DNA from 3 places in the Croceicoccus marinus genome. Region 1 is predicted to be linked to each of the others. Evidence: predicted binding sites of a transcription regulator. Region 1 holds the regulator's gene; each other region holds the start of a gene.
The links. The regulator LexA, encoded in region 1, represses DNA repair genes until DNA is damaged. The targets are predictions, from matches to a motif close to GTTCCNCNCTTGTTCT.
Positions count from the first base shown of each region.

Region 2: the regulator LexA is predicted to act here: its motif matches at 1,113-1,128, upstream of A9D14_RS00585 (DUF7146 domain-containing protein).
Region 3: the regulator LexA is predicted to act here: its motif matches at 1,939-1,954, upstream of A9D14_RS04430 (ATP-dependent helicase).

Region 1 covers NZ_CP019602.1:1,123,022-1,126,295, forward strand. The annotation lists gene A9D14_RS05385 (ComEC/Rec2 family competence protein) at 1-1,204, shown strand, start outside; gene lexA (transcriptional repressor LexA) at 1,222-1,914, opposite strand; gene A9D14_RS05395 (molybdopterin molybdotransferase MoeA) at 2,015-3,223, opposite strand; gene moaC (cyclic pyranopterin monophosphate synthase MoaC) at 3,220-3,274, opposite strand, start outside.
Region 2 covers NZ_CP019602.1:99,194-102,467, forward strand. The annotation lists tRNA gene A9D14_RS00575 (tRNA-Lys) at 33-108, shown strand; gene A9D14_RS00580 (lytic transglycosylase domain-containing protein) at 440-1,081, opposite strand; gene A9D14_RS00585 (DUF7146 domain-containing protein) at 1,211-2,140, shown strand; gene A9D14_RS00590 (strawberry notch-like NTP hydrolase domain-containing protein) at 2,185-3,274, shown strand, end outside.
Region 3 covers NZ_CP019602.1:914,790-918,063, reverse strand. The annotation lists gene A9D14_RS04445 (pseudouridine synthase) at 1-595, shown strand, start outside; gene rsmD (16S rRNA (guanine(966)-N(2))-methyltransferase RsmD) at 616-1,161, shown strand; gene A9D14_RS04435 (hypothetical protein) at 1,249-1,821, opposite strand; gene A9D14_RS04430 (ATP-dependent helicase) at 1,957-3,274, shown strand, end outside.

The DNA of each region.
Region 1 (3,274 bases):
CTGGCTTGCCCTGCGAGTGCGGCTCCCGTTGGCGGCAGCGGGGTCGGGCGCGCTGGCGGGGATCGGTTATACGCTGATGACAGGAGCCGCGCTGCCGACGGTGCGGGCCTGTCTGGCTGCGCTGCTGGTCGTGGCCGCGCTGTCTCTCGGGCGGCAGGCGCTGTCACTCAGGCTGATCGCGCTGGCCGCGATGACGGTGATGCTGTTCTGGCCCGAAGCGGTCATCGGCCCCTCGTTCCAGCTGAGCTTTGCCGCGGTGACGGCTATCGTCGCATTCCACAACAGCCGCTTGGTCGAGTGGCTGAAGGAGCAGCGGGGCGAGGGACAACTGGCGCGCTGGGCCCATGCCGGCCTGCTGCTGTTCCTGACGGGCCTGATCGTCGAGGCTGCGCTGAGCCCGCTGGTCCTGTTCCATTTCCAGCGGTCGAGCCTCTATGGATCGCTTGCCAATGTCGTCGCGATTCCGCTGATGACGGCGGTAACCCTGCCTGCGCTGACCGCGGGGCTGGTCTTCGATTTGCTGGGGGTTGGAGCGCCCCTTTGGTGGCTTTCGGCAAAGTCGCTCGACCTGACACTGGGTATTGCACACACGACGTCCTCGCTTCCCGGGTCGGTGCTGCAATTGCCGCAGGTCTCGCTTGTGGCGGCGCTGGCATGCGTCGCGGGCGCGTTCTGGCTGGCGCTGTGGTCGGGGCGGTTTCGGCTGTGGGGACTGCTGCCGCTGTCAATCGGAGTGTCCGCGCTCTTCCTTGCGCGCCCGGCCGACCTGCTGATCGAACAGAGCGGACGAAATGCCGCCATGCTGTCGGATGACGGCGAATTATACCTTCTGCGCACCAGCACGAGTTTCGCAGCGGACGCGATGGTGGAGGCGATGGGCAAGACGCCGAAGGACGGTGAACCGTTCAGCGAATTTCCCGAATGGCCCGGGGCGCGCTGCAACGGCGATTTCTGTCAGCTTCAGGCGCAGGGCAGGACCCTGCTTGTCGCCCAGCGACCCGTGGACGTACCATATGGCCCGCTGGTCGCCGCCTGCGCGCGGGCCGATATCGTGATTTCCAGCAGGCGGCTCCCCGCGGATTGCCGGCCGTCCATGTTGAAGGCCGACGGCAGCCTGCTGTCGCGCCGCGGCGGGCTGGCCGTCGATCTGGAAAGCGGCTCCTACCGGGCGGTCAGGCCCGAAGGCGACAGCCACGGATGGTAGGCCGCGGGGTGCGGCGTTCAGTGATAGCGGCGCAGCAGTCCGGCAAGCCGGCCCTGGACCTGCACTTCCGACGGATCGTAGGTCTGCGCCTCATACGACGCATTCGCAGGATCGAGCCGGACCATGCCGTTCACGCGGCGGAGGTATTTCAGCGTCGCTTCCTCACCGCGGACCAGCGCAACGATGATCTCGCCGTCTCGCGCCGTGTCGGTGCGGCGCACCAGCGCATAATCGCCATCGAAGATGCCGGCCTCGATCATGGAATCGCCGGAAACTTCCAGCGCATAATACTCCCCGCTTCCCAGCAAGGCAGCGGGAACGGGCAGCATCCGCGAATCCTCCAGCGCCTCGATCGGGACGCCGGCGGCGATGCGGCCATGCAGCGGAATTTCAATCACGTCGCTCGATACGCCGGGCTGCGGGGCAAGGCGCTTGAATTCGACGACATTGTCGGGTTTGGCCGGCGCGGATTTCGCCCGGGCGGTGCCGGTCACATCGTCCGGCTGGCGGATCACCTCAAGCGCGCGGGCACGGTTCGGCAAGCGGCGGATGAAGCCGCGTTCCTCCAGCGCCGAGATCAGGCGATGCACGCCCGACTTCGACTTCAAGTCGAGGGCTTCCTTCATTTCCTCGAACGAGGGGGAAATTCCGCTATCCTCAAGCCGTTGCTGGATGAAGATCAGCAATTCGTGCTGTTTGCGCGTAAGCATGGCCGTATCCTGTTCCGCCTTGCGCCCAGCGGCGCGAACGAATACGGAACAATTAAGCAACATCGGAACACGCGTCAACCCATGTTAACGCAATAATGCGTCAGTTTCTGTTGCGCGGCGCCAGCGGAATGACCCGAACGACATCGCCGGTTTTCACTTCCGCCGTTTCCGCAGGGCGCAGGATCAGCGCATCGGCTTCGGCCAGAGGCGTCAGTGCAGCGCTGTCCTGCAAAGCCAGCGGCATCACGCCCAGATCGGTGAACGCTGCGCGCAGGAATTCCGTCCTTTTCCCGGTCGCTGGCAGATCCCCCAGGCAGAACGCGGGCTGCATCGCGGGCAAGGGCGACCGGTCGCCCATCAGCGCGCGGGCGATCGGCTGCGCGAAGAGATGCGCGGTCACGAAACTGGAGACCGGATTGCCGGGCAGGCCGATAACCAGCTGTCTACCGAGACGAGCGACCAGGATCGGCTTGCCAGGCTTGATCGCGACGCGCCAGAAGTCGATCTTGGCGCCCATCTCCTCCAGCACCGGCAAGACGAGGTCGTGATCGCCCACCGATGCGCCGCCGCTGGTGACGATCATGTGCGCGTTCTTCGCCTGCTCGAAAGCGGCGCGCAGCGCGTCGCGGCGGTCGGGTACGGGGCCATGGCTTTCGATTTCGCAGCCGAGGTCGGTGAACAATGCGCCCAGCATGGCGCCATTGCTGGCGGGGATCGCGCCGGGAGGCAGGTCCTCGCCCGCGGGTCTCAATTCGTCGCCACCCTCGATCACCGCGACGCTGGCTTTTTCATGCACTGAAAGCCTGCCGTGTCCCGCCGTGATCGCCAGCGCCAGCCGAGCGGGCGTCAACCTTTCCCCAGCGCGCGCAATGATGTCGCCCTGCGCGAAGTCGAGCCCGCGGGGGCGGATATGCCGGCCGAGCGGTTCGGGAGGATCGCCGTCGAAGAACAGCCTGCTTCCTTCGGCGCGGCAGTCTTCCTGCACGGCGACCATGTCGGCACCGCCCGGAACGACCGCGCCGGTCGCGATGCGAACGGCCTGCCGGGGTCCGACCGTGCCCTGGAACGGGTGTCCTGCGGCGCTTTCGCCGACGATGTCCCAAGGGCCTGGCATGTCGACTTGCCGCAGGGCATAGCCATCCATCGCCGACATCGGATCGGGCGGCTGAGATCGCAGCGCCGCGACATCACTGGCGAGCCACCGACCGGCTGCCTCTCCGATCGGCAATTCCACGGCGGGCAGCGGCTGCGCCATCGCGAGAAGGCGTCGCTGCGCTTCCTCGAGCCCCAGCAGCCAGCTTGCCGTCAAAGCTCCAGATCCTCATGCCCCGCGGCGCGCCAGCGGCCCGACTTGCCGCCA
Region 2 (3,274 bases), 1.0 Mb from region 1:
CCACCCGCGGACCGCGTATGATCGCGTGGAACGGGCCCTTAGCTCAGTCGGTAGAGCAACTGACTTTTAATCAGTAGGTCGCTGGTTCGAACCCAGCAGGGCTCACCACTAACTATCTGTAATATAATGAATATTCTGCGGAACGCTGCTGGCCTGAAACGGCTGGTTCGCGTCTAGGTAGCTCCCTAGGTAGCTTTTGGCTTTCATAAAGTTTTTTGGTCCCTATGCGTCCATATGGGTCGTTTTGGTGGTTGTCTGAGCAATCCGGTGCGTTTGATCGGTGTTTTTCCGACTCGGTGGCCGATTAGTGAACAAACTGTTTCAGCTGCGAGTGAGCGAACCAATTCTGGCCGCGTCTCAAGATTGGATTGGTATCTGGAATTGCGATCAGGCGACCAGTACTAGGGATTAGCGTAGAACTTATGGGACCCGTCTGATTCTACGGCCGCCAATGGCGCAACACGTCGCGCACATATCGCGGTGTTTCGCCATTCTTCGGAATTCCGCCAGCGCGGCGAACCGCACCGGGTCCAGCATTGTATGCGGCGAGGGCGAGATGGACCACCCCGAACTCATCGAGCATCTGCCGCAAATAGCGGGCTGAGCCTTCGATGTTTGCTCGCGGATCGAAGCGGTTGGCAACACCCAATTCACGCGCCGTCCCCGCCATCAACTGACCAAGCCCACCGGCCCCTGCCTTGCTGACCGCGAGTGGATTATAACGGGACTCAGTCCAAACGAGCGCGTCGAGCAAGCCGCCGGGAAGACCAAACCGTGCCTCCATGGCCATGACATGCGGCAAATACATAGCACGACGATAATTCGTTGCTTTGCTGCTCCCTAAGGGCCGGGCGGCGACTGTTGCCATTGGCTGGATGGGGTGCACGGGAGTGGCGCCCCCTTCGGCGCTGCCCTGACCCTGCCGGGCCCAGATCCCATGCTCGACCAGCCGGAATTCTCCGTCGAGGTTTTCAACCCGATAACCTGCTTCCCCGTCGTCACCGTCATTGGCAATTGCGGGTGCCCCGAAAGCCATGGCGAGCCCGAAGGCTATTGCTGACAACCAGATTCTTTGGCGCATCTTTCCTGTTCCCGACTGGACGACTCGAATTAGAACATATATAGAACATCAATTGTTGGAAAGACCATGCGAGCGTGCAGAGTGGAGGCTGCACCGGGACGGGCATCGCTCAATTCGAAAGGCGCGCCCATGTCCCGAAAGTCCCCGATTTCATCGCTCGAACGCCGTGCACGGCAGATCGTCGAACAGCTTGATGGCACATGGCGCGGCCGGAAGGGCATGTGCTGCTGCCCCGCCCATGATGACCGCACGCCATCGCTGAGCGTGACACTGGGCCGCCAGGCAATCCTGTTCCATTGCTTTGCCGGCTGCAGCAACGAGGCAGTCCTCGCCGCCCTCAACCATACCGGCGTCAGGTCTCGGGATTTGTTCGACGCTGACCAAACTGTCGACGAGGGCTATATTCGGCAGTCAGGTCCCGACCAAAACGCTTGTCGTCTGTGGCGCGAGGCGCACGCTCTCCCGGAATCCCCGGCCAAAGCCTACCTTGGGTCACGCGCGATCGAAATCGCATCGTCTGACCTGCGCTATCACGAACGCACACCGCTGGGACCGAAGGGGGAGGCCCGTTTCCTGCCCGCGATGCTGGCGGCCGTTCGCAACGACGAAGGCGTCATCGCAGTCCATCGGACCTTTCTCGATCCGAACAGCAATCGCCTTGCGAAGTTTGACGGGCCCAAACGCGCGCTGGGCAGCCTGCAGACCGGCGCCGTCCGTCTTGCCATGCCCCGGGGCGGGAAGCTTGGCTTGGCCGAGGGCATCGAGACCGCGCTCGCCGCAACTCAGCTTTCGGGCATCCCATGCTGGGCGACACTCGGCAACGAACGCTTCGGCCTTGTCACGATCCCCCAAAGCGTGCGCGAGCTGTTCCTGTTTCTCGATGCCGATGAAGGCGGCGACCTCGCGCAGGAACGCGCCTGCGGTGCCTATGCTGCCCCTGGCCGCCGGATCGTGATCCGGCGCCCACGCAAGGCTGGCTACGACTGGGCCGATGTCCTGTGGGCCAGAGAAGGCAAGACCCGGTCCCGACAGACCAGAGGGGAGGAAGCTCCTGCCTGATTGAGGCCCCGACGAGGTGAGGGCCTTTTTCTCAGGAGGTCCATATGTCCCAGTCAGCCCTTCAGTTCGAATTTTCCGAGCCTTCGGAACCACTGGTCCTTTCGGCGGCGCGTCAGCTTGCCGATCTTCTCGCATCGGGTGCGGCGTTGACCCGCCGCGTCATCAGCGATGCGCTGAGCGAACAATTAGGTGGCAGCGATGCCGACGGACGCTGGTCACTGACCGACGCGCACGCAGTGCTCGAACTGGCGCAGGTCCTCTGGCTGATTGGCAAATCCGACCTTCTGGTCACCACGCCGCCCGATCATGCCGACCAGGCGTTCGCGGGACTCGAAGCACAAATTCCCACCCAGACCAGCCGTAGCGAGGAGCAGGTCGAGCTCCAGCAGTTTGCGACCCCGCCACGGCTTGCCTGGCTTGCCGCCCGCGCTTGTGCCCTGACCAAGGATGACCGCGTGCTCGAACCGTCGGCGGGCACCGGCATGCTCGCGATCTGGGCGGCAAAGGCAGGCGCTACGCTCGATCTGAACGAAATTTCTGCGTCGCGCAGATCGTGCCTTGCCGCCTTGTTCCCGCAAGCGATGGTGACCGGACACGATGGCGAACTGATCGACGAACTGCTCGCGCCCGATTGTTTGCCCAGCGTGGTGATTATGAACCCGCCCTTCTCGTGGAGCGCCGAACGCGGCCATGACGGCCGGACCGGTGCGCGCCATCTGCGTTCGGCATTCGCGCGGCTTCGACCCGGCGGTCGCCTGGTTGCGATCATGCCCGAGTGGTTCGACCTGCACCTTTTCGTGGCCAAGCTGCGCGGTCCGGTCACCCCGTTGCTCAATGTCACAATCGACGGCGGTTTCCGAAAATCGGGAACGGGTATCGCAACGCGGCTGCTGGTGATCGAGAAGGCTGACCGTGATGTCGCGATCGCCACGGCCCGCACCAGCGATCTTGCCGAGATCGCGGAGCTGATCGATGCGCTCCCGGTTCGCGAAAGTCCGGGTACACCGCTGCCTCTCATCCCGGTCCGAGCAATCGGCGCGCTCCGGTTGGTTCCGCAAGCGCGACGAACGCCGCTAGCTCCTCCCGTTCGTTCTGCACCAACCTCGGAAGCGGCACCGGTCTGTTACGAGGCGC
Region 3 (3,274 bases), 210 kb from region 1:
GGTCGACGGCAAGCTCGTCGCCGCCCCCGAGCAGGCGCGCCTGTTCTGCTTCCATAAGCCGCAAGGCCTGCTGACTGCAGAGCGCGATCCCGCCGGTCGTCCCACGATTTATACCGCCTTGCGCAATGCGGTGCCGCCGGGCGTGCCGCGGCTGATGCCGGTGGGCCGGCTCGACCTCAATACCGAGGGGCTGTTGCTGCTGACCAATGATGGCGAGCTGAAGCGCGCGCTGGAACTGCCCGCGACCGGCGTGCCGCGCACCTATCGCGCGCGGACCTTCGGCGACATCACGCAGGCGCAGCTGGAAGATCTGATGGACGGGATCGAGATAGACGGCGTCCGCTATGGCCAGATCGACGCCAACATGGAGCGGCGGACCGGCCGCAACCAATGGATAGAGCTGACGCTGACCGAGGGCAAGAACCGCGAGGTGCGCCGCGTGCTGGAGCATCTTGGGCTGAAGGTATCGCGCCTGCTGCGGCTTGCCTATGGACCGTTCGTGCTGGGCGACCTGCCGCGCGGCCAGGCGGCGGAAGTGCCGCAAAAGGACGTCGAGCGGCTGCGCAAGTCGCTGAAGGCGGACAAGAGCGCGTGAAGCCCGGCAAGCCGACCGGCCTGCGCATCATCGCGGGCGAGTGGCGTGGTCGCCGCCTCGTCGCTCCCGAAGGCGATGCGACGCGCCCGACCGCCGACCGCACGCGCGAGGCGCTGTTCTCGATGCTTGTCAGCCGCCTCGGCAGTTTCGAGGGTCTTTTCGTCGCCGATCTCTTTGCCGGTTCGGGGGCGCCGGGGCTGGAGGCATTGTCGCGCGGCGCTGCGCGGGCGCTGTTCGTCGAACAGGATCCCGCGGCGATCCGGGTCTTGCGCGCGAATATCGCGTCGCTCGGCGCGCAGCAGCGCTGCGATGTGCGGGCTGGATCGGTCTTGTCGCTTGCGCGGACCGAAAATGCGCCCGACTTGATCCTGATGGATCCGCCCTATGGCACGGGCGCAGGCGCGGTTGCTCTGGACCGGCTGGACCGGCTGGGCTGGATCGAACCGGCCACCTGGATCAGCATCGAGACATCGAGGGATGAGGATGTCGCGGTAAAGGGCTTCATCGCCGAAGCCGTGCGCGACAGCGGCAAGGCGCGGCTGCACCTGCTTCGCAAGACGGCTTGAAAAGCAGAAGGGATGGCCGCGCGAAAAGCGGGCCATCCCTTCCTTTGGTTCGCACTTTCGCCGTAAAGCGAGCGGACGAACAAATTCTTACATATTCGAATCGGACTGCATCTTTTCCTGCGCGCTCATCTGGCTGGCGGGCTGACCCGGCCAGTGGTCCAACGGAACATTGCCGTAATTCTTGCCGGCTTCGCGCGGGTTGATGCAATTATTCGTTCGGCCATCGGTGCATAGCGGATATTCGCCCTGATGCGGGGGCGGAGCGTCTTGGACGACAGGATTGCTACGCATAACCATGTTGGAGTTCGATGACTGCGTCGTGCCGGTCATCCCGCTCGTGGTCGCCGGCGGGCTCGACGAAAGTTGCGACTCGATCGCAGTCCAGGTCTGCTGCTGCTGCATCGGCGTCATCGTTGCGATCTGCGAACGCTGATCGACGCTGAGCATCCAGTACGCTTCTTGCTGCGTCGGCGTCAGGGTCCAGTAATAGGTCTGGTATTCGGTCGGCCAGCCCATGAATTCGGCCTGCCGCTCGGCGGGCCAGCTATCGTACTGGGATTGCTGCATGGCCGTCATCTGCGGGGCCATGTCCTGTGCGTGGATGGCGACCGGTGCGGCGCCCAGCATCAGGGCTGCGCCGGTAATAAGTAGTCGTCGCATGAGGTTTCTCCTTTGGTTGGAATTCCTCTTTCCTCGCCTTGTCTACGATTGCGCGGGGCAAAACGTTCCGGGGCCGGCCAGATATGCCCCGCCGGGCGGCTTGCGCCGGGCGGCTGCGTTCCCTAACTGTTCGCAATGTCCGACAGCGCACTTACTCCGCCCCGCTCCGCCCTCACCCATGCCCGGGAGCCTTGGCTGGAGTCTCTCAACGCCCCCCAGCGCGAGGCGGTGCTGACGACCGAGGGACCGGTGCTGATGCTCGCGGGCGCGGGCACCGGCAAGACGGCGGCGCTGACCGCCCGTCTGGCGCATCTGGTCGCCAGCCGGCGCGCATGGCCGAGCGAGATCCTGTGCGTCACCTTCACCAACAAGGCCGCGCGCGAGATGCGCGAGAGGGTCGGCGGGCTGATCGGCCCCGCGGTCGAAGGCATGCCGTGGCTTGGCACGTTCCACGCCATCGCAGCCCGGATGCTGCGCAAGCATGCCGAACTAGTCGGCCTGCAGTCCAATTACACGATCATCGATACCGACGACCAGATCCGCCTGCTGAAGCAGCTGATCGTGGCCAACGACCTGGATGAAAAGCGCTGGCCAGCCCGGCAGCTGGCCGGGCTGATCGATCGCTGGAAGAACCGCGGCCTGCTTCCCGGCGAGCTGGATGCAGCCGAGAACGAGGCCTATGCCAATGGCCGGGGCGAGCAGATGTACCGGCTCTACCAGGACCGGCTGAAGGCGCTGAACGCCTGCGACTTCGGCGATCTGCTGCTGCACATGGTGACGATCCTCAAGGCGCATGGCGACGTGCAGGCCGAATATCGCCGCCGCTTCAAATATATCATGGTGGACGAATACCAAGACACCAACACCGTCCAGTACCTCTGGCTGCGGCTGCTGGCCGAGGTGAAGGGCGATGCAGGCCACAATATCTGCGTGGTGGGCGACGACGACCAGTCGATCTATTCCTGGCGCGGGGCGGAGGTCGCCAATATCCTTCGCTTCGAACGCGATTTTCCCGGCGCGACGATCATCAAGCTGGAACAGAACTATCGCTCCACGCCGCAGATCCTGGCCGCCGCATCGACCCTGATCGGCGCAAACAGCGAGCGGCTTGGCAAGACGCTGTGGACCGAGAAGCCCGAGGGCGAGAAGCTGCGCGTGATCGGCGTCTGGGACGGTCCGGAAGAAGCGCGCCGCGTGGGCGAAGATGCCGAGACGCTGATGCGCGACGGCATAAAGCTGGCCAATGCCGCGATCCTGGTTCGCGCGCAGTTCCAGACCCGCGAGTTCGAGGACCGGTTCATCCAGATCGGGCTGAACTATCGCATCGTGGGCGGCTTCCGCTTCTACGAACGTGCGGAGATCCGCGATGCGCTGGCCTATCTGCGGGTCATCGCGCAGCCGTCGGACGACCTCGCCTTCGAGCGGATCTACAATACGCCCAAGCGCGGGCTGG